Regions from separate parts of the Acinetobacter entericus genome, predicted to be linked through region 2. Evidence: predicted binding sites of a transcription regulator. Region 2 holds the regulator's gene; the other holds the start of a gene.

Region 1 (16,306 bases), on a different contig from region 2:
ATCAGCACTTTGACGATCATAAGCTGTATCATTTTCAGGCCAATTTGTGGCATAAAATTAAAGCCATGCCGGTGTCAGTGCTGAAAAACTATATTGAAGTGCCAGATTTACCGCAAACGGTTGGCATGGGTGCAGAGATTTGGGACTTTATCCGTCAAAGCGGATATTTAAAACAGCAAGTGCATGACGGCGTCTATGCGTGGTATATCCGAAATGCAGAGCGTCCTTTTGATTTATTGCTGCGGGATTTAAACATTGATGAGGCGCTGATTGAGACAGAGCTGCAAGGCTTACTCAACCCTGTCATTCAGCAGATGATCCGTTCAGAATATTTGCGTGAACGTGCTCGGCATTATTTAGAGCAGTTCTATTATGCTGAAACCACATTAAAAATTTTAGCCATAGCTGAATAAATAAAAAAGCCGCTTTACGCGGCTTTTTTATTGCAGATTAGAATCTGATATTCATACCTACAGTATATCTTCGGCCATCTAGGACAATATCATATTCACTATTGGTCACTTCTTTATTTGCAAGGTTATATACGCCTGCAGTTAAGCTCAGTTTTTCGCTCGCTTTATACACTGCACCAGCATCAATGGTGCCATAAGCCGGTGTACCGCTGCTCATTGATGTGCGGCTTAAATAATCACTGGTTTTACCGCGATAGTTATAATCCATCCATATATTCCAGCGGTCTGAAACATCATAATCCACACCAGCATTCAGCATGTGTTTTGGCATTTTATTTAAAGGCTGACCTTTAAACTCGCCGCTCTTCTGCTCTGAATCTGTGTAAGTGTAACTTGTGCTCAAACGCAAGTTATAAAGCACATCATAATCTAAAGCGAATTCAATACCCTTCATTTCAGCTTCTGCAACGTTCTTCATTTGGCTGACAAAGCGGTATGGTTTGCCATTTGCTGAACATTTCCAGTCCTGAACAGGTGAGCTGTTTGTGGTTCCTGGGGTATCACACAAACGGTCTTCCACGATCTTATCTTTAAAGTCTGATTTAAAGACCATTAAGCTGCTGCTTAAACCCAGCTCTGGATCTGAAAAATTAAAGCCTAACTCGTAACTGGTGCTCTTCTCTGGAGACAAATCAGGATTGCCGATAATCACCGCACTGCCTTTACCTGTACGGCTGCCAAAACCTTCAGAAATTTGACTAATCGTCGGCTGTTTGTAGCCTGTGCTGATCCCGCCTTTTAAAGTTAAGACATCATTTAAATGATAGATACCATAAATTCGCGGGGTGATTTCTCCACCAAAATATTCGTCTTTATTGTATCGAGCGCCAAGTGTTAACGCGAAATCATCCGTAATGTTCCACTCATTCTCTGCGTACAAAGCAAAGAGCCAGCGGTCAAGTGTAGTCAAGCCCGTAACGCTGGCTAAACCATTGGTGGTATCGGTAATTTTTTCTGTTTGGTATTGACCGCCCGCAGTTAAAGTATGATTCCCCAAGAAGAACGTGCCTTGCGTATTAAATACTTTTAAGTCTTCTTGCTTTTCATCTGCTACAGCACCGCTATACACTTTCTTGGTTGTTTCGTCTTGGTAGTATGAATCAATATTGAATGTATCGTAGTGCGCTTTATGCGTTAAGGTATACATCTCTTTTTCGTTTTCATTGGTCGATGCTTCACTTGCTGCACCAACACTTTTACCCAGTGTCGTTGTGTACTGCTGACCCGTGAAGTCATAGCGCAAGCCAATATCATTGTGCTCATCGACATTCCAAACCAATCCAGTGCCTAACTTTCTGACTTTCTTTTCAGACTCACTCGAACCTGATTTTTGCCCCTCGCCGCCAACATAGTCACTTTCATCATTGCCTTGGAAATTGCCGTCCAAGCTTAATGACAATTTATCTTTAATTAATGGGCCAGCGGCATAAAAACCAACACCATAGCTGTCATTGGCATAGTCATTATTTGATTTTGTATATTCTGGAGAAATACTGCCGTGCCAATCGCTCGAAGACGCTTTTTTGGTAATGATATTAATGACACCGCCCATGGCATCTGAACCATACAGGGATGACATTGGGCCACGAACCACTTCAATACGCTCAATCATGTCAATTGGCGGCAAATAGGCGCCAATTTTCCCGCCATCCGTACCATTGCCGTTCACAGCTCTGCCGGCACTGACAGGACGTCCATCAATAAGATACTTGGTATAGCTTGCGCCCATGCCGCGAATGGTGATTTCTTTATTATTGCCGCCGCCTTGCACGGATACGCCCGGCATGTTTTTGACTGCATCAATCACGTCGGTATATGATTTTTTTTGTAATTCTTCACCAGTAATGACTGAGATTGACGCAGGCGCGTCTGCAATATTTTGTTCAAAGCCGCCCGCAGTTGTTACCACAATGGTTTCTAATTTTGTCACATTTTCCTGCACCATTTGCCCTTCTGCATGAACGGCTGCACTCATTGCTGACATCACGGCAAAAGCCAAAGCGGATTGTAATAACGGCTTATTCATATACGTATACCCACAAAAAATAATGGAGAAATAAAGTAAATTTGCGGGCAATATTAACAAAATATAAACATAATGCAATTAATATTGATAATTATTATCATTATAAGCATTCATTTTGTGTAAAAAAATAGCCTCAAACTTGAGGCTATTTTTGTTTATTCAAATGGCTTATTTAAAATAAGCGCCTTCCGTATTGCTGTGATCCGTTTGATCCACAACACGTGCAAGTTCAGGTACATGCTGTTTCAGCGTAGTTTCTACACCTTGCTTTAAAGTCAGGTCAATGGATGAACAGCCTTGACAGCCGCCGCCGAATTTAAGCACAGCTGTTAATCCATGCTCGGCATCTTCAACCACTTCAACCAATGCGCAGTTGCCGCCATGCCCTGCAAGGCCCGGATTAATTTCAGACTGAAGCACATAAGTAATGCGCTCTTCTACTGATGCATCAGGGCCGACACGCGGCACTTTAGAGTTTGGCGCACGGAAAGTTAATTGCCCGCCAAAACGGTCTTTGTTGTAATCAATCACAGCATCCAGCAAATAAGGAATGGATGGCGCATCGACAAAGGCAGGGAAATCGGGATAATCCTGTTTATAATCTGTCGGCACAACTTCTTCAGGCGCACTGTAAGCCATGCAACATTCAGCACGAGGCGTACCCGGATTTTCCACAAATACACGCACACCAATACCCGGCGTGTTTTGCTTATCCAAAAGATCCTTCAAATACTCTTGAGCAGTTGGCGTAATCAATAGGTTTGGAATTTCTTCAGCAACTGCTGTGCTGTTGTTCTCAGTCGACATGACAATATTTCCTCAAGCTGAAGCGGCTATTTTAGCTTAAGATGCGGTTTATTACGAAAAAATCAACCAAAATTGTCGGAATTATATTGAAAGCTAACGCTTATCGGGCATTTAATGGCATTATGATCAGCAAATATTGATCAATAGACCGCCAATTTATGCTGGATTTACATTTAAACCATACCGTCACTATAATCATTATTACGGTCATTGTTTCTTTTATGGCATTCCAAAATCAGAACCTCATGAACCGGCTGATTTTTTGGCCGCCAGCCATGCAGCGCGGGCAATACGACCGCTTTATCACGCACGGCTTTGTGCATGCGGACGGCGCGCATCTGCTGTTCAATATGATTACGCTGTTCTTTTTCGGCAGCATTATCGAATCCTTTTACCGCCAGTATTTTTTTGATTTAGGCTTTGTGCTGTTTTATCTGGGCGGGCTGATCGCCGCGATTATTCCGAGCTATCTGCAGCATAAAAATGATGCGCGCTGGGCAAGTTTGGGCGCGTCTGGCGCAGTTTCTGCAGTACTGTTTGCCTATATTCTATTTGAACCGTGGAAACTGATTTTCGTATTTTTCATCCCTGTGCCCGCAATTATTTTTGCAGTGCTGTACGTGGCTTACAGCGTTTGGTCCGGCAAGCGCGGCAATTCCAATATCAACCACAGCGCGCATTTATGGGGCGCAGCCTATGGCGTGATTATGACCATTATTATTGAGCCTCGCCTGCTGCCGCACTTCCTGAACAAGTTAATGCAGATTCCTTTTTAGAACATTCCAATAATCAAGATCGGCCATAAAAAAGAATTCCGCGGTATGCGGAATTCTTTTTTATTTTGAAAATTGCGGTTTTGATCAGTTTCAATAGATCTGATTATCCATCAATATTTTCAACAAGCTGGCCATTCGCAAAATGCCAGTTCCGCTGATAGGCAGACACAAATTTAGCGATGAAAATGGGCGCACGGTCTATGGCGGAGCGTTCTTTAAAATGGCCTTGAGCTTTTGCCCAGTCATAGCAGCTTTCATTCAATGGATACTCGATTAAAATACCGCTTAAATAATTTCTTTTTATCCAAAATTCAGCCTGACGGTAACTGGAAAACACAGCCGATGCCAAACCTGATTTTTGCCCATTAAAGACATAGACTTGATTAGATTTATTCATAAAGCCACCCTGCTCTTCTTGTTTTTCTGCTTAAATCATAAATGTGACTCAAGTCACATTTCAATTATTTTTTATTAAATATGCCAGATAATTGTAAGCAGGTGTAGTTTTAAACAAATTGCAGGCCACTCAGGCATTCCGCTGCAAATTTCATCTGGATCTTCACCAAAATCCGCTTATCATAAAAAGTGACCAGAATAAAAAAGGAAATTTCATATGAAAAAAACAGCTTTAATGTTCGGCATGATTTTCTGCAGCCTATTATCAGCCTGCGCAGTTCATACGCGGGAAGGCAGTATTATTGTCGATCCAGACCGCGGCTCTCACCCGCATGGCCATGGCGATTTCTGTCCGCCCGGCCAAGCTAAAAAAGGACACTGCTGAATACAGCTAAACTGTAAAAAAGCCTTCAAGCTGAAGGCTTTTAAAGTATTTCATACCACTAAAGTTCTGCGTATTTCACGATAAATCATCAAATTTTGGAACCTTATGCCACCGAGGAATTTAATTTGGCATAGATAATGTATACATCTGTATAGTAATGATTAGATCAGGTGAGATATTTTGCATGTCCAATTCTTTAGACGGTCTTCAATTTCCAAATCCATCTCAAAAGCAAAAACCCAGCACCTCTAAAGCAGGGCGGGAAATTATTGCCGAAGCCTTAGCCAGTGTAGATCACAGCGCTTCGCAAAAAGCTGCCGCTGAAAAAAACTGGCGCAAGCAGTATCCGCAATATTTTAAAGCGCTGGTGGAACATGGCATTCAAAACAGCCAAAAGCCGCTTGAAATTGCTGAAGCTGGTTTAAATAAGGCGCATCACACCTTTGAATTTTTCCGCAATGGCCAGAAGCATTTGCTGAAAGATGTTATGCAGCTGGAAGCCCAGCCTTTATATACGGTTAAACTCAAAGGTGAAAGTGAAGCAGCGCCCGATTGGTATGTGCCCTATCATGGTCAAAAACTGCAAGGTGAAGCGCTGCTGGCGCAGATCCAGAAATGGCAGGATGACGGCATTATTGAACCGAGCCATGCTGATGCTTTACGTGAGGCGGCGTCACATCCTGAATGGTTTGATTTATCTGACCGCACCATGGTCTTATTTGGCGCTGCGTCTGAAGCAGGCCCTTTAACCTGGCTGTCTAAATGGAAAGCCAATATTGTTGCGCTGGATTTGCCCAATAGCCGTGTCTGGAGCAAAATTTTAGACACCGTACAGCAAGGCAATGCCACTCTGTATGCGCCTTCAGCCGAGGCCATGCCGCAAAATACCGAAACAGCCATTTTAAAAGAAAAACTCGGCGCAAATTTATTGACTCAGATTCCTGAAATTGCACAGTGGCTGGTGAAAAACGAACATCAGCTGGATTTGGCCGCCATTGCCTATTTAGACGGTGAAAAGCACGTGCGCGTATCCATGGCGATGGATGCCATCATGCAGTATGTCAGCGCGCAGAAAGCCGACACCAGCCTGATGTATATGTGCACCCCGACTGATGTATATGCCGTGCCTGAAGAAGTGATCCATGCGTCTGCTGATAAATTCACGCAGCGCTCCAAAGCGCAGCAGCTGATCAGCACGGGCATTTCCGCCCTCTCGCGCCAGCACTTTTTCAAGCAAAACCTGCACAGTGTGATTCAGTCTGAAAATGGGCAAAAATATGGCATTGCTGACTGTCTTGTGGTTGAGCAGGGGCCAAACTATGCTCTGGCAAAACGCATTCAGCAATGGCGCGCGACATTGGCGCGTCAAAATGGCCAGCGCGTCAGCATCAATATTGCGCCATCAACTACCACGCATTCAGTCACTAAAAATCCGCTGCTGAAAGCGGCTTTTAATGGCGCCAGCCTGTTTGATGTGGAAGCCTTTAAACCCGAAACTACCAATGCCATCATGGCGGCGTTATGGATTCATGACCTGCGCAATCCACAGTCCGCAGCCAACCCGGAAGTAGAATTGCAGCATCCGCTGGAGCTGATGATGAAAGGCGCCAATCATGGCGGCTTATGGCGTGTGGCATATTTAGCGCGCACAGCCCTGCCTTTTGCCGCAGTATACGGCTTTGCTGCGGATAAATTGCCCTTAAATAAAGTCTTGGCAAAACTGAAAAAGTAAGGCTCCGCTGCCCTCTTCTATGTACAGTTTAAAACATCTGCAGGGATCAGGGCGCAGCCTTTAAATAGTCAAAATTGAAGATAATACTGCGGAAAAATGCCCATCCAATACGGCTGAGATTAAGCGCCGCCTCTCACTATTTCCCATAAAAAAACGCTGCATTGGCAGCGTTTTTCTATCAGTACTGAAGACCTAAAAACAGGCTTTAGAATACTTTCAGCAAAATCCAGTACAACGCGCCGGATAAACAAATCGTAGCCGGCAATGTAAAGATCCACGCCGATAAAATCGTACGGACCATTTGCATATTTAAGCCAGAACGATTCGCCACCATGGTGCCGGCAACCGCACTGTTCAATACGTGCGTGGTTGATACCGGCATGCCTAAACCGTCAGCCGCTGCAATCGTCGACATTGCCACCAATTCAGCAGACATGCCTTGACCGTAGGTCATATGGTTTTTACCAATACGCTCACCCACGGTGACGACAATGCGCTTCCAGCCCACCATAGTACCCAGGCCTAAAGCCAGCGCCACCGCAACTTTCACCCAAGTCGGGATATACTGCAGGAATGAATCCAAATTGCTGCGGTATTCTTTAACCGTTTTTTTCTGATCCGCATCCATCGCCGGAAGCTGATCCGCTTTGTCTAAACGCTTAAACGCCGTTGTGCTCAAGTACATATCATTGCGGATGACAGAAATTTCCGCTTCAGGAATTTCATGCACATCGCCATATTTTGCCACACGTTCGCCCAAATGATCCGTCAAACTTGCCAAAGCCGGAACCACTTGCGCATTCACTTCTTTGGTTTGAATATATTTGGTAATGACTGCACGCGCCTTTTCATCAGGAATATCAGCATGCTGCGGATAAATGATCGCCGCTGTTTGAGCAGAAAGCTGCTCAAATGACTGAATATGCTTGCTGTCTAAATTCTTGTTTAAAGAATACGCCAGCGGCACGCAGCCAATCAGAATCAGCATGATTAAGCCCATGCCTTTTTGACCGTCATTTGAACCATGCGCAAAGCTCACACCTGTGCAGGTAAAAATCAAAATCGCACGGATTAATGGCGGCGGCGGCTTATTGCCTTCAGGCGGATGGAACAGCTCCAGCTGTTTGCGGAAGACTTTTTTCACCAAAAGAAACAGCAGCGCTGCAAATGCAAAGCCAATCAATGGAGAAAACAGCAGCGCCTTACCGACTTTAAGCACTTGCTCCATATCGACGCCGCTGGCGCCCGCGCCAGCATGCAGCAGGTAATTCATAATGCCGACACCCAGGATCGAACCGATCAGAGTGTGTGAACTTGATGCTGGAATGCCTAAGAACCAAGTGCCTAAGTTCCACAGAATCGCAGCAATCAGCATGGCAAAAACCATGGCAAAACCGGCGCCTGAACCGACATTCATGATCAGTTCAACAGGAAGCAAAGCGATAATGCCGTAGGCGACCGCCCCGCTGGCCACCATGACACCCAGAAAATTACAAAAACCCGCCCACATCACTGCGACAGGCGCAGATAATGCATTGGTATAAATGACTGTTGCTACAGCATTGGCTGTATCGTGAAAACCATTCACAAACTCAAAACCGAGTGCAATAAATAACGCTGTTCCCAATAAGATCATTGAATAAAGACTTAATGCGGGAACGTGTGCCAAATCAGAAGTTAATTGAAAGCCGATATAAATCAGCGTCGAAATTATTACCGTCAAAAAAACCGGCATAAAAAATTTCGGTGTAGGCACATGAACATTCGTCGACTTAACGGCTGTCGAGGGTTGTGCTGAATCTACGGGAGTTTGATTAGAATTCATGCAAGCAGGAATGGAGGATTTAAGAATCCCCATATTGTTCAGTTTAATTGTGACAATTATATGACAAAGCGCTGTCATATAAAGCAGTTTCTCATACTTTATTGCATCTGATTCCGCACCCAAATACCGCTAAAGAATTTATGTTAATTATTATTTTTCAAATATTTAAATCCATATATCAAGATCAGCAGCTTTACAGTTTGAAATATTTCAGCACTGAAATTATTTTGAAATATTTCCGTCACAATTGCCATTACCGCTTAACAAAACACTATGATGCGCGATCAATGCTGCAAAATCATGAACTGAACCATCAGAACAGCAACATGCTTCAGCTACTCTTCAGCTGCCGAAAAAACATCCAATATCTTTTTTTTGACGGCCGCATAAACCATGAATATCAGTAATCATATTGACAATCTGTTAATATATTGCACGTTTTTAAAAACCGTCTGAGAGTTTTGAATGTCGACACTTGCCACCTTAAAAGAGCTTCTCGCCCAACGCATCCTGATTATTGACGGCGCAATGGGAACCATGATCCAACGCCATAAACTCGAAGAAGCCGACTACCGTGGTGAGCGTTTTGCCGACTGGGCATCTGACCTCAAAGGCAATAATGACCTTTTGGTGCTGACTCAGCCGCAGATTATTCAAGGCATTCATGAAGCGTATTTGGATGCCGGCGCAGACATTATTGAAACCAACTCGTTCAATGGCACGAAAGTTTCCATGTCGGATTACCACATGGAAGAGCTTGTCCATGAGATTAACTTTGAAGCGGCCCGCATTGCCAAAGCAGCCTGTGAAAAATATTCGACCCCTGACAAGCCGCGTTTTGTGGCAGGTGTGCTTGGGCCAACTTCACGCACCTGCTCAATTTCTCCAAATGTAAACGACCCTGCTTTCCGCAACATTACGTTTGATGAACTGAAAGAAAACTATATTGAAGCGGCGCATGCCTTGATTGAAGGCGGTGCAGATATTCTGCTCATTGAAACTGTATTTGATACTTTGAACTGTAAAGCGGCCATTTTTGCAGTTAAAGAAGTGTTCCATCAAATCGGCCGTGAATTGCCGTTGATGATTTCAGGCACCATCACCGATGCCTCTGGCCGTACACTGACCGGTCAAACGGCAGAAGCGTTTTGGAATTCTGTACGCCACGGCGATTTATTGTCGATTGGCTTTAACTGCGCCCTAGGTGCAGACGCGATGCGTCCGCATGTCAAAACCATTTCCGATGTGGCGGATACTTTTGTTTCAGCGCATCCAAACGCGGGCTTGCCGAATGCCTTTGGCGGCTACGATGAAACCCCTGAAGAAACCGCGGCATTTATCAAAGAATTTGCGGAAAGCGGCCTGATTAACATCACTGGCGGCTGCTGCGGTACAACACCGAATCATATCCGCGCCATTTACAATGCCGTGAAAGACATCACGCCGCGCCAAGTGCCTGAAACTAAACCTGCTTGCCGTTTAAGCGGTTTAGAGCCGTTCAACATTACCGATGATTCTCTGTTTGTGAACGTTGGTGAACGCACTAACGTGACGGGTTCGAAAAAATTCCTGCGTTTAATCCGTGAAGAAAACTTTGCCGAAGCGCTGGATGTTGCCTTGCAGCAAGTGGTTGCCGGCGCGCAAATCATCGACATCAACATGGATGAAGGGATGTTGGATTCGCAAGGCGCGATGGTGCATTTCCTCAATCTGGTTGCATCTGAACCTGAAATTTCCAAAGTGCCGATCATGATTGACTCATCGAAATGGGACATCATTGAAGCAGGCTTGAAATGCGTACAAGGCAAGCCGGTCGTAAACTCGATTTCCCTGAAAGAAGGGTATGACGAGTTTGTAGCTAAAGCACGTTTATGCCGTCAATACGGCGCTGCGATTATCGTCATGGCCTTTGATGAAAATGGTCAGGCGGATACAGCTGCGCGTAAAAAAGAAATCTGTAAGCGTTCGTATGATGTCTTGGTCAATGAAGTGGGCTTCCCTGCGGAAGACATCATTTTTGACCCGAACGTGTTTGCTGTGGCGACAGGGATCGAAGAACACAACAACTATGCTGTGGACTTCATTGAAGCCACAGGCTGGATCAAGCAGAACTTGCCGCATGCGATGATTTCAGGCGGTGTGTCTAACGTATCGTTCTCCTTCCGCGGCAATGAGCCTGTGCGTGAAGCGATCCACTCTGTGTTCCTTTATCATGCCATCAAACAAGGCATGACCATGGGGATTGTCAACGCAGGTCAAATGGCGATTTACGATGACATTGACCCTGAGTTAAAAGCTGCGGTTGAAGATGTGATCTTGAACCTGAACCAAGGTGAAAGTCAGCATGATGCAACTGAAAAATTGCTTGAAGTCGCTGAAAAATACCGCGGTCAAGGCGCCGCGCAAAAGCAAGTTGAAAACTTGGAATGGCGTGAACTTCCTGTCGAAAAACGTCTTGAACATGCTTTGGTCAAAGGTATCACCACATATATTGATGAAGATACCGAAGAAGCGCGTTTAAAATCGGTACGTCCTTTGGATGTGATCGAAGGCCCGCTGATGGACGGCATGAACGTGGTCGGTGACTTGTTCGGTTCAGGTAAAATGTTCCTGCCTCAAGTGGTGAAATCTGCACGGGTGATGAAGCAAGCGGTAGCATGGTTAAACCCGTACATTGAAGCTGAAAAAACCGGTGCGCAGCCTAAGGGTAAAATCCTGATGGCGACGGTAAAAGGCGACGTGCATGATATTGGTAAAAATATCGTCGGTGTGGTACTGGGCTGTAACGGTTATGACATCGTTGACCTGGGTGTGATGGTGCCTGCGGAGAAAATTCTGCAAACAGCGATTGATGAAAATGTCGATATCATTGGCTTGTCAGGTCTGATCACACCGTCGCTGGATGAAATGGTGTTTGTCGCCAAAGAAATGCAGCGTAAAGGTTTCCATGTGCCGCTGATGATTGGCGGCGCCACCACATCAAAAGCGCATACTGCGGTGAAAATTGACCCGCAATATTCAAATGATGCAGTGATTTACGTGGCGGATGCTTCCCGTGCGGTAGGTGTTGCAACAACATTATTGTCTAAAGAAATGAAGCCAAAGTTTGTTGAAGAAACGCGTGCTGAATATGAAAAAGTGCGTGAGCGTATTGCCAATAAGCAGCCGAAAGCAGCCAAGCTGACTTATGCTAAATCTGTTGAAAATGGCCTGAAAATTGACTTTACAGCCCATAAGCCTGCCAAGCCAAACTTTATCGGCACGCAGACTATCACCAATTATCCGCTTGAAACGTTGGTGGAATATTTTGACTGGACACCATTCTTTATTTCTTGGAGTTTGGCGGGTAAATTCCCAGCAATCTTAACAGATGAAGTGGTCGGTGAAGCGGCGACTGACTTGTATAATCAAGCGCAAGAGATGCTGAAAGACATCATTGAGAATAAACGCTTCGATGCGCGTGCAGTGTTTGGCATCTACCCTGCCAACCGTTCTGCAGCAGATTCTGTAGAAGTGTACGATGAAAATGGCGCTGCAGTGACGTATACCTTCCATCATATCCGTCAGCAGTCAGATAAAGTGACGGGCAAGCCAAACTTGTCATTGGCGGATTTTATTGCCACTAAAGATCAAGCACAGGATTGGTTAGGTGGTTTCACCGTGTCGATCTTTGGCGCAGAAGAATTGGCAAATGAGTATAAAGCCAAAGGCGATGATTATTCTGCAATTTTGGCGCAATCTTTAGGTGACCGTTTTGCCGAGGCGTTTGCGGAGCATTTGCATGAGCGCATCCGTAAAGAGTTCTGGGGCAACCAAGCGTCTGAGTCTTTAAGCAATGAAGATTTGATTAAAGAGAAGTATGTGGGGATTCGTCCTGCACCGGGCTACCCGGCTTGCCCAGAGCATTCTGAGAAAGCGACTTTGTTTAGTTGGTTAGATTCAACAGCTAAAATTGGTACAGAATTAACCACCAGTTTTGCAATGTGGCCGCCTTCAAGTGTCAGCGGTTTTTACTATGCAAACCCACAGTCTGAATATTTTAACGTGGGTAAAATCGCAGGCGATCAGCTTGAGGATTATGCGGCTCGTAAAGGCTGGACACTGGATGAAGCGAAGCGTTGGTTAGCGCCTAATTTGGATGATTCGGTTTCTTAAGTTTTTTTAAATCTCCCCTAACCCCTCTTTAAAAAGAGGGGGAACTTTTGCGTATCAAATGAGTGACGTGACAGCTCCTCCCTTTTTAAAGGGAGGTTGGGAGGGATTAATATAATGAAATAAATGATTATTTTTGCTAAATTCAAGTCATAATTTTTCACTTCATCTTTAAAAATAATGGCGACTATAAAAGCATTTAAACTAGCAAGTTTAGAATCTATATCTGATATTCTAGGTGAAACAAATACTGGTTTAACAGGTACTCAAATTTCCAAATACTTGGCAGAGTGTAATATTTATGACCCTCAATTAAATTCAACTAAACGAAAGCGTTTATACGATGCCTTAGCTTTAAAGCAAAATAATGACAAATGTGCTAATAATATTCTCAATTTTTTAAAACATGTGATGTGTCCTTCAAGACATATCCAAAATCAAGAATGGTTTTTTACAACTAGAAATCAGCTCAATATAGCCCTTGCATTTAAAGGATTAGAACTTACTGAAAGTGGTGACTTCAAACAAACTTATCACGTAAAAACATTTTCTGAAGCTGAAGAAAGAGCTCAAAATTTAAGAAAAACATTATTAGATCGAAAAATACATCATGATGTACTTACTTTTTGTAAAGCTGAATTACTTGTTGATAATTACTTTCATGCAGTATTTGAAGCAACTAAAAGCATTGCAGAGAAAATTAGAATAAAAACCAACTTAACTTCTGATGGAGGTATTTTAGTTGATGAAGCATTTTCCTATAAGGGGAAAATCCCCTATTTAGCATTGAATAATCTAACAACTGAAAGCCATGAAAGTGAACAAAAAGGGTTTATGAACTTACTCAAAGGTGTATTTGGAACATTTAGAAATACTACAGCACATGCTCCTAAAATAACTTGGGAAATAAATGAATTAGATGCCCTCGATATTTTATCAATGATTTCACTTATTCATCGAAAACTTGATAAAACTGTAGAAGCTAAAAAAATCTATGAAGGATATCTTTAATCCCTCCTAACCTCCCTTTAAAAAGGGAGGAACCCCGCGAATCAATACCATCATCAAATTCACGTGAAGTCCCTCCTTTTTAAAGATGAGAAACTATGTTTCGCAAGAGGGAGATTCTTTCAAACAATATAAATAAATCTTCTCAACCACCGCGTCAATCTCCCTCATCACCTCCCCATTATCAAACCTCAGCACTTTCAACCCCAACTGCGCCAAAGTTTCATCTCTAACCCGATCAGCTTCTAAACCTTCATCGGTAAAATGCTGCCCACCATCACACTCAATCACTACATTGGCAGCAGGACAATAAAAGTCCACAATGAAATTTAAAAGTGGCTTCTGCCGATAAAACTGCAAACCTAAAATTTGCTTAGCGCGAAGCTTTGACCACAAACGCTTTTCAGCATCAGTCATATTATTTCTAAGATCACGAGACGGTTGTTTCAAATTTTTATTATAAGGCTGCATTACAACTCACTTGGTTTTTCTAATCTTCTTTTAAGAATCTTGGGATAATAAATGTCACTCAAAATCAAAGCTGTTCTAACTTCATCTCCACCACATTCCAGTGATGCATCATCTCCCGCAGTACAATAAAGTAAACCAAACTAGAGAAACCTTTATCAGCCACCTTAGACACATAGTATTCCCTGCGCTCAACAAAGGTATTAAAAGAACTTTCAAGCTGCACGCGGTCAATTTGCTGCTGATCTGGGAAAAATAATGCTAAAACCTTTTTGAATAAGTCATCTGAAGTCATGGCGGTCTTGGGTTGGACATACTTCATCTGAACGGATTCTAACAGCTCTTCAATCAGATAAATCATCGACTCAATCGCAAGTTCATCTAACAGCCCATGACGCATACTGTTTGACTGTATAAAGCTTAAACCTTGGTCCAGCTGAATATGCTGTCCATCCATTTCAAATAAAAGTTGGTCTACGCCCAAGGAAAATTTGAGTACACCATTCAGATCAGTCATTACGTCAATCCTCCTAAGTCAAAACACACATACATTGAATGCCGTTATTACCGATCATCATCGTCAGGCCAAAATGCAATCGCGCCATCTTCGTTTGATAAGATAGCGCGATTAAAATTGAAGATCAGCAGTATTCAACTAGTTTGCTTGGGTCTTCGGTAAAAAGAAGGTCGCTAAACCGAGTAAAGGCAATAACGAACACACGCCAAATACCCATTCAATGCCTTTGACGTCAGCCAAATATCCTAAGCCTGCTGCGGCGATGCCACTCACACCGAACATTAAACCAAACATCAAACCTGCAATCATGCCAACTCGTCCCGGAACGGCTTCTTGAGCATAGACCACCATGGCTGCAAAGGCAGAGGACAGTACTAAGCCCGTAATAATCGAGAGCACGGTGGTCCAAAATAGATTGGCATGCGGCATCATCAACGCAAACGGCGCCATGCCGGCAAAAGACACCCAAATCACCGCTTTACGCCCAATTCGGTCTCCAATCGGCCCACCTGCAAATGTACCCAGAGCCACCGCTGCCAAAAAGGCAAACAAATGCAACTGTGCGCTTTGTAAACTGAGCTGAAACTTGTGCATTAAATAAAAAGTGAAATAGTTGCTGATGCTGGCGATGTACGTAAATTTGGCAAACATCAGCACGCAAATGGTCGACAGCGCGATGACGAGTTGACGCCCATGCAGTTTGCTTTGCACTTGATGCGCTTTGGCAGCCAACTATTTTTTACTGTGGCTGATGCTCCAACGGCTGACACCGAACAGTACCCAAATCGCAAGTAAGGCAAATACAATCAGCCATGCCACAGCGTGCTGTCCAAAAGGCACAATAATCAGTGCTGCCAATAAAGGCCCTATGGCTGTACCTGTATTGCCACCGACCTGAAAAGTCGATTGTGCTGTGCCAAAGCGCCCGCCCGAAGCCATACGCGCCACACGTGAAGCTTCAGGGTGAAAGGTCGAGGAACCCACACCAATCAATGCCGATGCCATGAGCAATACGATAAAATTCGGCGAAAAAGCCAAAAGCAAAATACCGCTAAAAGTCACCACCATGCCGAGTGGCAGCAGATAAGGTTTCGGATGTTTATCGGTATACAGTCCAATCCAAGGCTGCAGCAGTGATGCTGTAATTTGATAAACCAATGAAATCAGCCCCACTTGTGCAAAGCTGAGCGAAAAATTGGTTTTCAGCATCGGGTAAATGGCTGGCAAAACGGCTTGAATCAAGTCATTGAGCAGATGTGCAACCGCCACAGCTCCCACCACTTTTATGATCATGCCTTGCGGCTGCTCATTGATCGCAGCTTCGCCCATCCCCTCTTTCATTTGAATTGAAGACGACATCCCTCGCAAACTCCATGTATTTTTCATCAGGCATTGATTGTAAAATGTCATTCATAAGACTATCTTCCAATAATCATTGTATAACTGACAATTTTAAACCATACATGCCAAATTCTCTGATTCAAACCGAAATGTCCGAATTGGTGATTGGGCTTTCTTCTGAGCATACCTATCGAGAGATTACCCCCGCGCATACCCATTCGCGGGCACAGTTCCTGTATGCTTCGACAGGAATGATTCAAGTGTTCACTCCAAACCACGTCTGGATCGTGCCGCCGATGTGTGCGCTATGGATTCCGACCCATGTCGAACACAGTGTGATTTCATTAAGCCGAGTTAAACTCAATACCGCATTGGTTCAGGCCGATGCAGCTGCATTGCT
Region 2 (16,306 bases):
GCAGCTGGGCGGCAAAGTCGAACCGGGTACAGTGCATGAATTTGGCTATGCTGAAGTCAATATTCAAGTTCGCGATAAATTGATTGGCGATTTAGAAGATACTAAAGATCAGTTAAAAGTGTGGATGAGCCACGGCGACAAAGTAACGCGTATTCCTGAAGGATTCCAGGTTACTGCAAGCACGCCAAGCTGTCCGTATGCGATGGTTTCTGATGAAGCCCGCCGTTTTTACGGGATTCAGTTCCACCCTGAAGTAACGCACACTGCAAAAGGTGCAGAGCTGCTGTCTAACTTCGTTCACGGCATTTGTGGCTGCCGTAACCTTTGGAACTCTGAAAACATTATTGATTTGCGTGTAGAACAACTTCGCGCGCAAATTGGCGATCAAAAAGTTCTTTTAGGTCTTTCTGGCGGTGTGGATTCATCTGTGGTTGCTGCATTGCTTCATAAAGCGATTGGCGATCAATTGACTTGCGTATTCGTAGATAATGGTTTACTTCGTTTGAACGAAGGCGAGCAAGTGATGGACATGTTTGCGAAAAACATGGGTATCCGTGTGATCCGTGCTGATGCTGAAAACCGTTTTTTAACTGCGCTTGCGGGCGAAGTGGATCCTGAGAAAAAACGTAAAATCATTGGCCGTGAATTTATTGAAGTCTTTGCTGAAGAAGCGCGTAAGCTTGATGGCGTGAACTTCCTTGCGCAAGGCACAATTTACCCTGACGTGATCGAATCTGCTGCCACTAAAAACGGCAAAGCGCACGTGATTAAATCGCACCATAACGTGGGCGGCTTACCGGAAGATTTAGCGTTTGAATTGGTTGAGCCTATCCGTGACTTGTTTAAAGATGAAGTGCGCCGTTTAGGGACAACTTTAGGCTTGCCATTTGAGATGCTTTACCGTCACCCATTCCCAGGCCCAGGTCTTGGTGTACGTATCCTTGGTGAAGTGAAAAAAGAATATGCAGATATTCTTCGTCTTGCTGATGACATCTTTATGCAAGAACTTCGCGCAAGCGGCTGGTATGACAAAACTGCTCAAGCATTCGCTGTATTCCAACCAGTGAAATCTGTGGGTGTAGTCGGTGATGGCCGCCGTTATGCATGGGTGATTGCACTTCGTGCAGTTGAAACAGTTGACTTTATGACAGCTCGTTTTGCGCACCTTCCTTATGATCTTGTAGATAAAATCTCTACACGCATCATGAACGAAATTGCTGAAGTTTCTCGTGTTGTTTATGACGTATCGTCTAAACCGCCAGCGACGATTGAATGGGAGTAATTTCCTTCGGAAATTACCGAAAAGAGAGCGCTTAGGCGCTCTCTTTTTATTTATACTCAATGATGATAATTCATTTTAAAAGAATCTTTAGAACAATGACTTTGCCTACTTATGATCAATTAATGTTGCCATTGATGAAATTGCTTGCAGAACAGCAAGAAGCTATAAAAATTTCAACAGCATCAGAATTATTAACGTTGAAATCAGGTTTAACAGAAGAAGAACTTTCAGAAACATTGCCAAGTGGCAGAAATATTTTTAAAGATAGAGTTGCTTGGGCTAAAACCTATTTGGTAAAAGCTGGTTTGGTTGACCAGCCGAAAAGAGCATATTGTGAATTAAGCCAATTAGGCAAAAATATCGACTTATCAAAATTAGATGCTATTACGAATGAATATTTAATGAAATTTGAAGGTTTTTCTGATTTTAAATTAGGGAAACAGGACGTAATAATTTCACCAAAAGAAAAGATTGAAGATACTCAAACACCTGAAGAAATTATTTATAAAACATCACATTTTTTAACATCTTCATTAAAGGCAGATCTTCTGAATTTAATTAAAAGCAATTCTCCCAATTTTTTTGAAAAACTGGTTGTTGATCTTTTAGTTTCAATGGGTTATGGAGGTTCACATCAAGATGCAGCTCAAGCAATTGGTAAAACAAATGATGGCGGTATAGATGGAATTATTAGTGAAGACCGTTTGGGCTTAGATAAAATTTATATTCAAGCTAAACGTTGGGAAAATACAATTGGTCGCCCTGATATTCAACAATTTAAAGGTGCTTTGGCAGATCAAGTTGCTAAGAAAGGTGTTTTTATTACCACTTCTAGCTTTAGCAAAGAAGCGATTGAATCAGCTAAAAAATCAGGAATTGTATTGATAGATGGCGAGAAACTTACATCTTTGATGGTTGAATTTGGCTTGGGTGTGCAAGTTGAGCGAAGTTTCCATATTTATAAAATCGACCAAGACCGATTTGATGAAGATAATTTCTAAGCATGCAACATAAAGGAAGCTCTTATTACCCTGCCTTTCTCTGCTTCGGCATTTCATTCAAATCCAGCACTTTTAAAATCTGTTCACCAATGCGCTGAACCAGCGGCATGGTCACCGAGTTGCCTGCCTGTGTATATAAGGCGCAATTGGCCATTTTTTTAGGAAAATGCATTTGATCGACAGGATAGCCCTGAAAAGCAAAACACTCTTTGGGCGTTAATTTACGAATGCCATAATCATCTTTAATGATCGGCACATTATGCCCGCCAGAACCCATGTTCGCAGTCAGTGTGGGGCAAACATTGCGCTTATTTTCACGCACATACACCCGGCGCCATTGATAAACTTTGTCCATTGAGATTACGGATTCCGCCATCTTCGCGTAGTATTTATGATTTGGCCCATAGTAATATTTCTGATCCACTTTGACTTTTTCCAGCAAGCTGCGGATGGAGGCAGTTAAAGGGATTTCTTCAGGGAAATTGAATTCTTGATATCTCGGCACTTGTGCAGGATCTAAGGCCACAATAAAAATGCGCTGACGGTATTGCGGCACATTGGCATGCGTCATGCTGTTTAAGACTTTATGAAAGACGGTATAACCCAGCTCTTCCAGCGTATTACAGATGACCTGAAAGGTATTGCCGTGATCATGCGTCACCAGATTTCTGACATTCTCTAAAAAAAGCGCTTTGGGGCGATGCTTTTTGGCAATATTGGCCACATCAAAAAATAAGGTGCCTCGGGTCTCTTGAAAGCCCTTGCGGTGGCCGGCAATAGAAAAGGCTTGGCAGGGAAAACCGCCGCAGAGAATATCGAATGTCTTTGGAATTTCCGCTTTGGTGCTTTCTAATGTGATATCGCCTTCAGGCAATTCACCATAATTGCAAAAGTAAGTCTGCTGTGCGCGCTTATTCAATTCACTGGAAAATTCACAGCGCCCCTCAAGGTTCTGCAAGGCCATCCGGAAACCGCCAACACCAGCAAAGAGATCTATAAATGTAAATTTATAATCTTTAGGCTGTAAAAAAGGGGGGGGAGTCGGATCAGACAGCATTAAAAACTCAATCTCAGGGGATAAAAACTCACTTTCATTGTAATTAAAAACAGCAAAATAAAAAGGGTCAATCCGTTATTTAATGCATTCATAGAATGACTGTATTGCGGTCTGGTACTGCCGAAGTTCCGCTGCCGAAAGTGAAGCCAAACCCGTGTTTGACATAGATTTACATAATGGACCATGTGCGTGAGGCAGGATCCTTGCACGGATTAGGCAGCTTGATTGTATTTAAGGGCTTTTTATTTTTTGCTGGCGTTAATTTTGAGCGGGCGCTCATGGCGGGTTCGTAACGCACAACGCAATTCCGGCCATTTTCTTTGGCTTGATAGAGTGCAAGATCGGCCTGTTTGACCAGTTCATCCAAATCCTGCCGATGCGATTTTAATTCTGCAACGCCAATTGAGACAGTAAAGCTCAAACTTCTTTCTTTTAAATGCAAGCATTCATTCTGGATGCGCTCACGGATACGGTCGGCTATCAGCAATGCATCCTGAATGCTGGTTTCTGCAAGCAGGGCAATAAATTCTTCACCGCCAAAACGCGCCAAGACATCTTTTTGACGCATTTCTTTGCGCGTGGTGTCCGCAATGCTCTGCAAAACACGGTCACCGATATCATGCCCGTAGCTGTCATTGATTTTTTTAAAATAATCTACATCAAACATCAGCAGGCAGGTGCCGGCAGGCGTTGGCCATTCATGAATGCGCCGTTCAGCGACATGCACAAATTGACGCCGGTTAAATAACTGCGTCAATTCATCTGTATGCGCCATGTTTTTGAAACTGTGCAGATTCCAGTCATCCAGCAGGGAACGCAAGAAATTCCGGCGGCCATTTAAAGTGCTGTTCCAGCTGATATACAGGCTGAATAAAAGAATGGGGAAAAAGGTGAGAAAAAAGACAATCGCTTCCTGCACATGCATCAGCTGCTGCACACCGATGAGCGCAAAAATAGAGATGAACATTGTGCTGTAAAGGGCGGGTTTAAAACGGACCTGTATGCAAAGATTCGCAATTAATACAAAAATAACTGAAGCGTAAATATAGGAGTTGATCCACGGGCTGGAGGACTGCAGCAGCAAAAAAATCCAAAGTCCCATGCTGCAGGCGGTACTGACCGGTAAGATCAGATCCAGCAGAAGAATATCTTTTTTATATTTGAATAGATAGAATCCGGCAAGCAGTGATGCGGCGACGCAGCCGACACGCAGAAAAGCTGAGAGGTTATACATATCCGGCATAATGAAATAATCTGCAAAAAAATAGATCAAAAAAACCAGCTGGGCAATATAGTTGATGCGGCGAAGGAAAAAGCGCTGCTGCTGGTATTGGAAATCTAAAAAGGCCTGCTGAAAATGTGCTGGAATGGGCGCGTTATGATTTGCCAGTGCCTGTTCAATGGCGCTGCGGTTTTTCAGGCTGCATTCCGAAGGTTTCAGTAAATGCTGCTGAGGTTTGTGCTGTGCGGTTATACTGGAATGGCTTTTTTCACCAACCCTCAAATCTGCAGTCATACGCTGATCCTTTTGATTACGGCAGGAATGAAGAGGAATGTATTATGGATAAATTGGTTAAAAAATAAACTCACCAGATTTGGGTATTTTTTGGCATAAAGTATGACAAAATGTGTAGATATAGACTGATTTAAAATTCTGACACTTTTACGCGCTTTCTGCGGCGGGAACAGCATGCTAGATTAAAGGCAAAGATTTGCAGGGCATGGGGCCGAATAAAAACCGCTATTGTCCTATTTATAGCATTCACCGTATTGCCGGATGCATGGGCTTCACCTTCAGAATTGATTAAGATGCATGTATTCCATGCCGCGATTCAGCTATATGCCATTTCGGCTGTATATTCCTTTCAGCATCAATTGCGTTTGCAGCAAGACTTCGCCAGATTCAGGATAGCAATATGACCAATACCAATTACACAGAACTGTCATCTTCAGACGATTGCGAAAAATATATTAATCAATTTGTACAGGAATTCCCGCTGCGCAGCGCTGAAATTGGCCAGGGAACCGTGATCAAGCGCGCTTTGCCCAGCCGCCATAAACGCATGATTGGCGCCTGGTGCTTTCTGGATCACGCCGGACCTGCAGTGTTTCCGCAGGGAGAGGGGCTGGATGTTGGCCCGCATCCGCATATTGGCCTGCAGACCTTCACTTGGATGATTGAAGGCACCATGATGCATACCGACAGCCTGGGCACGAAACAGCTGATCCGTCCGCATCAGGTGAACTTGATGACGGCCGGCTACGGCATTTCACATACCGAAGTAGCGCCAGAAACTGAAACGCATATGCATGCCGCGCAGCTGTGGATTGCTTTGCCGGATGACAAAATCAATATGGCGCCGCGTTTTGATCATTACCCTGAACTGCCTGTGGTCAGTCAGGATGGTGTTGATTTTACTGTGCTGGTGGGCGAATTTTTTGGTGTCAAGTCGCCGGTTGCCGTACATACAGAGCTTTTGGGCGTAGATTTGCAGGCGCAAGAAAGCACCCGCACCCGCATTGGATTGAATCCTAAATTTGAATATGGCTTTTTGGCTTTAGAAGGCACGGCATCCATCAATGGCCATGAATTGACCGAAGACAATATGGTGGTTTTAGAGCCTGGGCTGGAGCGCGTGGACATTGAAATTCATGCCCATAGCCGGGTCCTGCTGCTGGGCGGTGAACCGTTTGAATCACCTATTTTGCTGTGGTGGAACTTTGTGGGGCGGACGCAGGAAGAGTTGAATTTAGCGCGCGATCAGTGGATTAATCATGATGAACGCTTTGGCAATATTCCAGACTATGAAGGGCCGCGTTTAGAAGCGCCGGCTTTTCCTGACAAGATGCGCGCCTCCAAGTAAACCGGCTGGATTGTTCAGACGCTGCCGCATGCGGCGCCTGACGGCTAAATGAAGTGCGCTGGCATCACAATAATACAAGATGAATAAGGACAAAAAATGGCTGTTATTGCAAATGCAACAGTAGAGACCCTGCCTGAACCGTGGTCAGGCGCAATCCGCAGCGGCAGGCATCAGCTGATTACGGACAAGCCGGAATCTTTCGGCGGTCAGGATCAGGGCTTGGCGCCCTATGATTTGATCTGCTCAGGGCTGATTTCATGCACCATGATTACCTTGCGCATGTATGCGCAGCATAAGGGCATTGATTTGGGCGCATTTCACGTTGAAGCTGATTTCTGCGCCAATAAAGAGGGCAGGGAATGGATTGAACGCCGTGTGCATTTTCAGAGCCCTCCAGATGAAGCGCTGCAGCAGAAGGTGCTGGATATTTGCAGTAAAACGCCCGTCACGAAAACGCTGCTGCGCAGTTTAGAAATTAACACTCAATTGGTTTAATCCGCTTAAGCCGTGCTGTCCCGCACGGCTTTTTACAGCGCCGCATTAATCCCATTCAATTCATGATCAGTTAAATAATAAGGATAAACCATGCTGACACTGCATCACTTAGAACAGTCCCGCTCATTCCGCATTTTATGGGCGCTGGAAGAATTGGGCCTGGAGTATCAGATTCAGTTCTACAAACGCCTTCCGAATTTTTCAGGCCCGCCGGAGCTGCTGGCCGTGCATCCCTTGGGCAAAGCGCCTGTGCTGACCGATGATGATCAGAGCATTGCAGAATCTGCGGTGATTTTAGAGTATCTGCAGGAACAGTTTGACGAATCAGGGCAGTTTGCGCCGAAAACACCGATAGACCGCCAGCAATACCGCTACTGGATGCACTATGCGGAAGGGTCACTGATGCCGCTGCTGGTGATGCAGCTGGTGATGTCCAATGTGCCGAAGCATGTCCCTTGGATAATTAAGCCGATTGCGCAGAAAATCAGTGACGGTGTGAAAGCGGGTTTCGTGCAGGCGCGCTTAAAAGACCATATTGCTTTTTTAGAACATTATCTGTCAGCGCATGATTATTTTGCCGGGCAGTTCAGCTTTGCTGATATTCAGATGAGCTTTCCTCTGCAGGCCTTGCAGTCGCGCACGCAAGGGCGATATCCGCATATTCAGGCTTTCTTGCAGCGCATCAGCAGCCGTCCAGCCTTTCAGCGCGCGCAGCAAAAAGAGCAGGCGCTGAACTGAGCGCGCACACGCGCCGATATTAAAAAGCCTGCTCAGTCAGCAGGCTTTTTAATCGTTTTTGATTTGACAATCAGACAGTTCAGCTGACGTGATACAGGCGTTCTTTCGGAAACACCACTTTGAAAATAGAGCCGCGGTTTTCTTTCGATTCAATTTCTAAATGCGCCTGATGCTGCATCAGCACATGTTTGACAATCGCTAAGCCCAAGCCTGTGCCGCCGGTTTGCCGGCTGCGGTCACTGTCGACACGGTAAAAGCGCTCGGTGAGGCGCGGCAGATGCTTCGGGTCAATGCCGATGCCGGTATCTTCAACCGTAAAATAGCCTTGCTCGCTGTCGTCGTGCCAGCCAATGGTCACTGTGCCGCCTTTGGGGGTGTATTTGATGGCATTGGTAATCAGGTTGCTGAAGGCGCTGGCCAGTTCAGTGTCGGAACCGATTAAATCGCAGTGGCTGTCAATGTCTAAATTCAGCTCATGGCCATAATCGACATTGTAGGCATGCGCATCGTCATACAGCTGGTTCATCAGGCTGGGCATATCAATAATTTGATTTTTGGCAATTTTTTTATCATTTTCTAAGCGTGACAGCAGCAGCAGGTCATTCACTAAAGCATTCATGCGCCGTGTCTGTGACTGCATCTGGTCAAACGCGCGTTTCCAGCGCGGGTTCAAATCTTCCTGATCGGTAAAGGTTTCGATATAGCCGCTGAGCACAGTAAGCGGCGTGCGCAGTTCATGAGAAATATTGTCGACAAAGTCTTTGCGCATCTGTTCCAGATTGTGCATGCGGGTCACATCATAGGCGACCAGCAGGCGGCTCTCGCCGCCAAACCGGGTCATTTTGACTTGCACATAATGTTCATCAAAACCCGTCGATTTCATTTTCAGGCCATCGGGCGCCTGATCAATATTGTTGAAATACTCAATGAAGCTCGGCTGGCGCAGCAGAGTCAGAATATTGCGCCCGCGGTCGGCGGCTTGAATGCCCAGCAGCTTTTCCGCAGCCGGGTTCCACCACTCAATTTGATGGCTTTCATCAATAAGGACTACGGCTTCGGCCAGCGCCACCAGTGAAGACTGCGCACGGTCAATTAAGCCGACCATTTCCGCCTGAACAATGCGTTCCTGACGCTGCGCGCGGTAAACATTGAACAGCAGCGCGCCCCAGATGCCGTCTAAATTAGGCGGCACATCATAAGGGCGGTTGGAAATCCATTCATTGACTAAATACAGCGAACGCAGCTGCAGGGCAAAGAAGATGCTGAAGGCCGCAAAAATGCAAATCCAGAAATACCCGATCCCAAGGCCAATGCAGCCGCCGATAATCAGCAGAAAAGCCAGCAGGCGCAAATCCTGCTTGGCAAAGGTCCATAAGCTGCTGTAGCGGAACTTCTTATGCTCTCGCGCCAGCTCAGGGACAGGGTAGGGTTCGTACATAAAATACTGCTAACCTAAAAAAGCTTGATCTTGAATGATATCAGCCAAGCGCAACATCTGCGCGGGTAGAAAAACGGTAGCCTGTGCCGCGCACGGTCTGCACATAGCGGTCTGCGCCGTAAGGCTCTAGAACTTTGCGCAGGCGGCGGATATGCACGTCAATCGTGCGGTCTTCAATATACACGTTTCCGCCCCAAACTTGATCCAGCAATTGCGCGCGGGTGTAGGCACGTTCAGGATGGGTCATGAAAAAAGCCAGCAGGCGGTATTCGGTCGGCCCCATTTCTAAAATACTGTCGCCGTGGCTGACGCGCTGGCTGACAGGATCTAAAATCAAGCCATTGGCATCAATGGTTTTCTCGCCGCCCAAGGCATTTGAACGGCGCAATACCGCCTTAATGCGTGAGACCAGCTCGCGGGTCGAAAACGGTTTGGTCATGTAGTCATCTGCGCCGGCATCCAAGCCTTGCACTTTATGGTCTTCTTCGCCGCGGGCGGTCAGCATGATGACGGGGATCTCAGATAAGTTCTCGTCGCGCTTCAAGCGGCGGCATAAATCGACGCCGCTGACGCCGCCAGGCATCATCCAGTCCAGCAGGACGAGAGCAGGGCGCTGGTCGACAATCATCTGATGCGCCTGTTTGGCATCTTCGGCTTGCTGGCATTGAAAACCGGCCATATCTAAAGAGGTATGGATCATTTCCCGGATCGGGAGTTCGTCGTCGACAATCAAAATGTAGTCATCTTTCACAGCGCAATACCCTATTTCATGTAAACGGTGGACCGTTTTATATTTATGACAGGCTTATTACAAAGATTAATTATGACAGTATCATTGCAAAAAGACATCGGGGCGCTATTTTTGAAAGATTTTGTGACAAATATTTGCGTAAAATAGCCGTTCAATTTAAAAATAAGCTTATGTTTTTTAAAAATTAATAAAAATTTTCCAACACTGTAAAATAAGTTTCATTATTTTTTCACTGAGGGCTCATGCTGAGAGAAGGTTTGCAGCAGGGAGAGGAACACAATGCTACAGGACGATAGAATTTCATCCATCGACTGCTTGAACCCGCTCATCACCCAGCGGATGGCGATTTGTGTGACATAGCCATTCAGCCCGGTCGCCACCAGCGAAATTTCCCGCTCTGAGCGTCCAATATTCGGCATCATCAGCATGACAAAGGCATGAATCATGCGGTCAAAGCGTGACATGGTTTCGTGAATGGTGGCTTGATTATGCAGTTCCTGCACCAGCATGGCATCAATGTAAATGATGCGGGCCATTTGCGGATTGTCTTTTAATGTGGTCAGCAGGGCTGTGAGGCCGGCTTCAATCATTTTTTTCGGATCTGAAGAGGCTTGCATAATCGCCTGCATGACATTCTGCTGCAGCTCATCAATCAGCTTTAAGAATATGGTTTGAAAGAGATTTTCGCTTTTTTTAAAGGATTCATAAAAATAGCGTTCGGTCAGCTTGGCTTCATTGCAAATGTCTTTGACCGTCACCGAAAAAAAGCCGTGCGTGCCATAGGCTTCAATGCCGGCTTCAATCAGTTTTTCGCGGCGCAGCTGCTTGCGCTCTGTCAGTGACAGGCCTTTGAATTGGCGTTCCTTGCTGTTTTTGGCGGGCTGCTTTTCTTCTGCCGCTGGCTGCTCTGTCATCATCATCATTTTAAGTTGAAACGGATCATTGTCATATCTTATCAATAAATCAGCCGAACACCTATGCCCATCCGCCTTATCCGCAAGTGCAATAGAGCGTCCCAAGATGATATTGACAATATGTATTGTCAAACCTATATTGAAGCAATGAGCTGAGACGAGGCTGCACAAATACAAGCAGCTGATGCCCCGTTGGGCAGAGTGCAAAAGCTTTAAGCTCAGAACCGTTTAAGCAAAGGAAACAGAATGAAAAATTTTAAAAATAAAGTCGCTGCCATTACGGGAGCAGGTTCAGGGATTGGCCAGCAACTGGCGGTACTGCTGGCAAAGCAGGGCTGCCATTTATCTTTAAGTGATGTGAATGAGCAGGGGCTGGCGCAAACGGCGGCGCTGCTGACAGACAGCAATGTGCGTGTCACCACCCAAAAAGTCAATGTCGCGAAGCTGGATGAGGTCCGCACCTGGGCGCAGGACACCGTGCAGAATCATGGTTCGGTCAATATGATCTTCAATAATGCTGGCGTGGCTTTGGGCTCTACGGTGGAAGGCGCCAGCTATGAAGAGCTGGAATGGATTGTCGATATCAATTTTTGGGGCGTGGTGTACGGCACCAAAGAGTTTTTGCCGCTGATCAAGAAATCGGGCGAAGGCCATATCATTAATATTTCCAGCCTTTTTGGCCTGACCGCGCAGCCGACGCAGTCGGCCTATAATGCCACTAAGTTTGCTGTGCGCGGCTTTACCGAGTCGCTGCGCCAAGAGCTGGATATGGAAAACAGCGGTGTCAGCGCGCTGTGTGTGCATCCGGGCGGCATCCGCACCAATATTGCCAATGCGGCAAAAATGAATGACAGCCTGCGCAGTCTAGGCATGAATCCGGAAAAGTCGGCGCAAACCTTCAATAAGCTGCTGCGCTGCCCGCCTGAAGAAGCCGCCCGCCAGATTTTAGAGGCTGTGCAGAAAGACAAGCGCCGCCTGCTGATTGGCAATGATGCTAAAGCGCTGGATTTAATCCAGCGCATCCTGCCGGCGGGCTATCAGAAAATTACCGCCATGGCGACCAAGCTGGGCCAAGGCAAATAAAGACAATGCAGAAGAAAAGCCCGCAGGTTGCGGGCTTTTTTACGGGGGGTAAAGCATTTTTTAATTTTTATATAGCAGAAATGTAGTATAGAAATGTCAATTTATTGACAGATTTGCCTCAGCCAATTCGGCATGATGATTTCACAGGCCCAGTGTCCTATAACAATTTTAAAGAGGAAATTTTCATGTCACAGCAATATCAGCATATTCAAGTTCGCCCGATCGGCGGCCGCATTGGTGCAGAAATTCAAGGCGTTCAGCTGTCTGCAGATTTAACGGACGAAGTGGTGCAAGAGATCAATCAGGCTTTGCTGAAGCACAAAGCGATCTTTTTTAAAGGCCAGCAGCATTTAGATGATGTGGCGCAAGAGGCATTTGCCACCCGCTTAGGCACGCCGCTGAATCATCCGACTGTACCTGTTAAAGATGGTTCTGCGCATATTTTAGAAATTGACTCACGCGGAGCGCGTGCAGATGCATGGCATACTGATATTAGCTTTATTGATGCCTATCCTAAAGCCTCAATTTTACGCAGCGTGGTGGCGCCAGAAGTGGGCGGCAATACAGTTTGGGCCAATACCGCAGCGGCTTATGCAGATCTGCCTGAGCAGCTGCAAGCTTTAGCGGACAGCCTGCGCACGGTGCACAGCAACAATTATGACTATGCGGCCAAGGCCAGCATTCCGCCAGAAGTCTTGGCGAAATATAAAAACTACTTTAACTCTACAGAATATGAAACAGAGCATCCGCTGGTGCGCGTACACCCGGAAACAGGCGAGAAATCCCTGCTGTTAGGCAGTTTCTTCAAAAACTTTGTCGGATACAGTCAGGCAGAATCGCGCAGTTTGTATGCGCTGTTCCAGGCATATGTCGAAAAGCTGGAAAATATTGTCAGCTGGCGCTGGGATGCGGGTGATGTTGCCATTTGGGATAACCGCGCGACACAGCATCGGGCGATTAATGACTACGGCGACCAGCACCGCGTTGTGCGCCGTGTCACGCTGGAAGGTGATATTCCTGTTGGCGCAGATGGGCTGCCAAGCAAAGTATTGCGTAAGGAGGTGAAAGAAGACCCTGCAAATTTCCGCTATAACAGCGAGCAGGGCATATATGAAAAAGCTTCATAAGAAATGCTGTTTTATTTGCAAACTTTGCATATAAAACGCTAAAGTTTGAAGAATAAATGATTCGTCAGTGCCGATTAATCCATCTAGTATATTTTTCTCTCATCAAAAGATTAAAATAATAGGATGGATTAATCATGGCAGCGCATGCAGATGTATCTATATTTTATAAACGTGAAGTTTATGAGGTTTTAAAGAAGGTTTTTAAAAACATATCGGATTATAAGATTCAATCTATTTTAGAAAATTCTAATATTAAAAAATATCAAAAAAATGATTTAATTTTAAGTCAAGAAAATAGCAGTGATGCACTGTATATTTTGCTCGATGGGATTATCCAAATTGGATATTTAAGCCCGTCGGGCCGTTTTCACGCCTTTAGTTATTATTCAGAAAAGCACTTGATTAATTTGCTGCCTTGCCTGAACTCGCAAGCGATTGACTATGATTATTATGCTTTTAATCAAGTGCGCATTTTGCAGATTCCCAAAGCTGTTTTTGTTGAAGAAATCAGTCATAGTAATGCTTTGAAGCAGGATGTGCTGGATATCTTAAGCCTGCGCATGCACTATTTAATTCAGCAGGTGAAGTTCTTGCAAGTGGCCAATTTACATCAAAAAGTTTGCAAAATACTGCTGGATTTGTCGATGCAGTATGGCAAAGCGCATGCGCTTGGGACGGAAATCCGCTTAAAAATTTCACAGCATGATTTAGCTGATCTGCTGTCATCTTCACGGCAAACGATTAATAAGGAAATTAAAATCCTTGCACAGCAGGATGTGGTTTTTTGGCAGTATGAAAATATTATCATAAAGAATAAAGATTATTTATCAAAACAGGTTTTATTAATTTAGTTTTATTTTAATAAAACCGATATAAAAATCGTTTTATATTATTTTTTAATTTTTTATAAATGCGTCATGATTAATTTCAAGCAAATAACAGGAATTAAAAATGACAATTCAATCTATTAATGTACGCAATCAATTAAAAGGCACGATTCAGGAAATCGTGAAAGGCGGCGTTGTTTCAGAAGTCGATGTGGTTACGGCCTCCGGCGTGTTTACCTCAGTCATTACCACCCGTTCTGTGATCGAACTGGATTTGCAGATCGGCAGTCAGGTGATTGTGCTGATTAAGTCCACCGATGTGTCACTTGCGAAGCTTTAGGTGGCGGTTCAGAATGAAACGAATTTATTTAAAACAAGGGGCAGCAGCGCTGACGCTGTTGAGTGCAAGTATTGCTTTAAGCCATGCAGATACTGATGTTGTGCAGCTGCAGCAGCAGGTTGTGCAGCTGGAACAGTCATTAAAACAATTGAAAACTGAGCTGAGTCGCATTCAAGGTGCAGACCAGGCTAAAGCGGACGGCGCAGAAGAAGCTGATGAAAATTTAACCGCAGATGCGGGCGCTGAAACTGGATCAGAAAGCAGTCTTGATGCTGAAGATGATCAAAGCTTTGTGACCCGTGCAGAGCTGCAGGGCCTGCAAAGCGATTTGGAAAATTATAAATATCAGGTGCAGCGTGAACGCGATACGAAAACTGCGCTGTCTACACGCCAGCTGCTGATTAATGGCGTGGTTCAGACCAAAGCATCTTATATCGATGAGCCGCAAGTCACACAGCCGCAGGGTGCAAATACAGGCAATGCGGTGAACAGCCGCCGCTCTTCCTTTGATTTAGGCGCGGTGCAGATAGGCTTTTCCGGCAACTTATTTAAAGATTATGAGCAGGGCAAAAACCTCGACTTTAACCTGCGCTTTGGCACGTCACCGCAGTCTGGCACCAATAACAGCTATTTGAACTTGCTGGATGCGCAGCTGATTTATAACGTGCTGCCGACCTTAAGCCCAGATACAGGCCGTTTATCGGTCACTTTGGGGCAGCAGCTGCTGCCCTTTGGCCAAGAGGTGCAGGCGACTGAAGATTTGAAGCCAACCATCAACAATGCCTTGTTCAGTTTGCCGGGTTATGGCTACGGCTTGGCTTTGCGTGAGGTGGGGCTGATTGTGCGCGGCGATGCGCTGCCGACGGTCGATTATGGCTACAACTACCGTTCTCCAATGATCAGCTATGCCTTTGGGATTGTGAATGGCAATGGCGCCAATAAGTCCGATGACAATGATGACAAAAACTTTGTCGGACGCCTGCGCTACACCTTGCCCGCCGAATACAACTCGTGGCTGCGTGAACTGAGCTTTGGCGTGTCGTGGTATCAGGGCCGGAGCAATTTATTTGAAACCAGCGGCGCCAGCGCATCCTTTGCCGGCAAAGGCGATGTGCTGCGCAAAGGCTTTGATATTTATTACAACCATCATCCTTTTGGCGCGACGTATGAATATGTACAGGGCGAAGACGATACCTATAGCAGCCAAAGCGCTTCTGTTTATAAACGCGAAAGCGAGTCACATACGGGCACGCTGTTTTGGAACTTTGGTGAGCAGTTTGTCAAGGGCTTCCGCAATCAAGGGCGTTATGACGACTGGTGGCCAAAGTCCTATCAGGCCTTTTACCGCTTTGACAGCATCAACCGCGACACCAATGCGGACAATCAGCTGATTGACATACACAGCCTTGGGCTCAATGCATTTTTTGCAGAAACCACCAAATTTCAAATCAATGTGAATCATGTGAATAACGAACTAATCAACAAGAGCTACAACGAGCTGGTCGCCCAGTTCCAGTACGGTTTTTAAACCTTATTTAAATTATTAGAGGAATTCCGCATGTCTTCATGGACCAAAATTTTATTCAGCAGCGTGATCGCTGTTTCTACACTCGTACCGGCGGTGCAGGCCTTTGCTGCTGAGGCTAAGCCTGCGGTCATCCGTTTTGCTTCGCCATTGGTGGGCACCGGCAACCGTCCTGTCGGTTACGGCAGCTACTATGCAACGGTGCAGACCCAAGGCCTCATTGAAAAAGAATTCCAAAAAGACGGCATTAAAATCCAGTGGAACAACTTCAAAGGTGCAGGCCCTGCAATTAATGAATCTTATGCCAATGGCTTGATTGATATTACTTGGCTTGGTGATTTGCCAGCCCTGATTGGTAAAGCCAGCCGTTTAGATACCAAACTGATTGCCGTAGCTGGGACGCATGACAATACCTATTTAATTGTGCCGCCGGGATCAACCGCCAAATCATGGGCAGATTTAAAAGGCAAAAGAATTGGCTTTTTCCGCGGTACCAGTGTGCATTTAGCATTAAATCAAATTATAAAAAAATATGGTTTTACGGAAAAGGACTTTAGATTTGTCAACGTCGATGGCCCTGTCGGCTACGCGGCTTTGGCCAGCGGCGATCTGGATGCATTATTCAGCAATCAGTCGGTATTTCCTGTGATTGACCGCGGTGTGGCGAAGCTGATTTACAGCTCTAAAAAAGAGCCTGCGCAGCTTCAGAGCTCAGGTTATGTTTTAGTGAACTCAAAGTTCGAGCAGAAATATCCTGAAACTGTACAGCGTGTGGTCAACGTGCTGGTGAAAGAAGCCGCTTGGGAGAGCAATCCAAGCAACAAACCGGCTTTATTTAAAACTTGGGCTAAATCAGGCTTGCCG

What was found. Region 2 encodes PhoB, which activates phosphate uptake and scavenging genes when phosphate is short. Its sites were predicted from a motif close to TGTCATNAANCTGTCATAA; they were not measured.
Region 1: a site for PhoB is predicted at 8,468-8,486, ahead of OKC24_RS00730 (inorganic phosphate transporter). Genes of this name have one in related genera too.

What each region holds. Positions count from the first base shown of each region.
Region 1 is NZ_JAPEQW010000001.1:132,862-149,167, reverse strand. Features, by position in the region: gene OKC24_RS00765 (hypothetical protein) at 1-413, shown strand, start outside; gene OKC24_RS00760 (TonB-dependent receptor domain-containing protein) at 451-2,499, opposite strand; gene nfuA (Fe-S biogenesis protein NfuA) at 2,668-3,306, opposite strand; gene OKC24_RS00750 (rhomboid family intramembrane serine protease) at 3,465-4,082, shown strand; gene OKC24_RS00745 (DUF7710 domain-containing protein) at 4,186-4,479, opposite strand; gene OKC24_RS00740 (hypothetical protein) at 4,696-4,863, shown strand; gene OKC24_RS00735 (hypothetical protein) at 5,048-6,595, shown strand; gene OKC24_RS00730 (inorganic phosphate transporter) at 6,801-8,420, opposite strand; gene metH (methionine synthase) at 8,886-12,575, shown strand; gene OKC24_RS00720 (TIGR02391 family protein) at 12,753-13,583, shown strand; gene OKC24_RS00715 (endonuclease domain-containing protein) at 13,677-14,051, opposite strand; gene OKC24_RS00710 (hypothetical protein) at 14,116-14,565, opposite strand; partial or broken gene OKC24_RS00705 (MFS transporter) at 14,704-15,924, opposite strand; gene OKC24_RS00700 (AraC family transcriptional regulator) at 16,029-16,306, shown strand, end outside.
Region 2 is NZ_JAPEQW010000008.1:103,410-119,715, forward strand. Features, by position in the region: gene guaA (glutamine-hydrolyzing GMP synthase) at 1-1,282, shown strand, start outside; gene OKC24_RS08285 (restriction endonuclease) at 1,378-2,283, shown strand; gene dcm (DNA (cytosine-5-)-methyltransferase) at 2,309-3,340, opposite strand; gene OKC24_RS08295 (GGDEF domain-containing protein) at 3,510-4,856, opposite strand; gene OKC24_RS08300 (pirin family protein) at 5,257-6,204, shown strand; gene OKC24_RS08305 (OsmC family protein) at 6,301-6,699, shown strand; gene OKC24_RS08310 (glutathione S-transferase family protein) at 6,790-7,437, shown strand; gene phoR (phosphate regulon sensor histidine kinase PhoR) at 7,517-8,875, opposite strand; gene phoB (phosphate regulon transcriptional regulator PhoB) at 8,916-9,626, opposite strand; gene OKC24_RS08325 (TetR/AcrR family transcriptional regulator) at 9,848-10,540, opposite strand; gene OKC24_RS08330 (SDR family NAD(P)-dependent oxidoreductase) at 10,787-11,623, shown strand; gene OKC24_RS08335 (TauD/TfdA dioxygenase family protein) at 11,809-12,750, shown strand; gene OKC24_RS08340 (Crp/Fnr family transcriptional regulator) at 12,885-13,601, shown strand; gene OKC24_RS08345 (TOBE domain-containing protein) at 13,702-13,917, shown strand; gene OKC24_RS08350 (putative porin) at 13,931-15,445, shown strand; gene OKC24_RS08355 (ABC transporter substrate-binding protein) at 15,476-16,306, shown strand, end outside.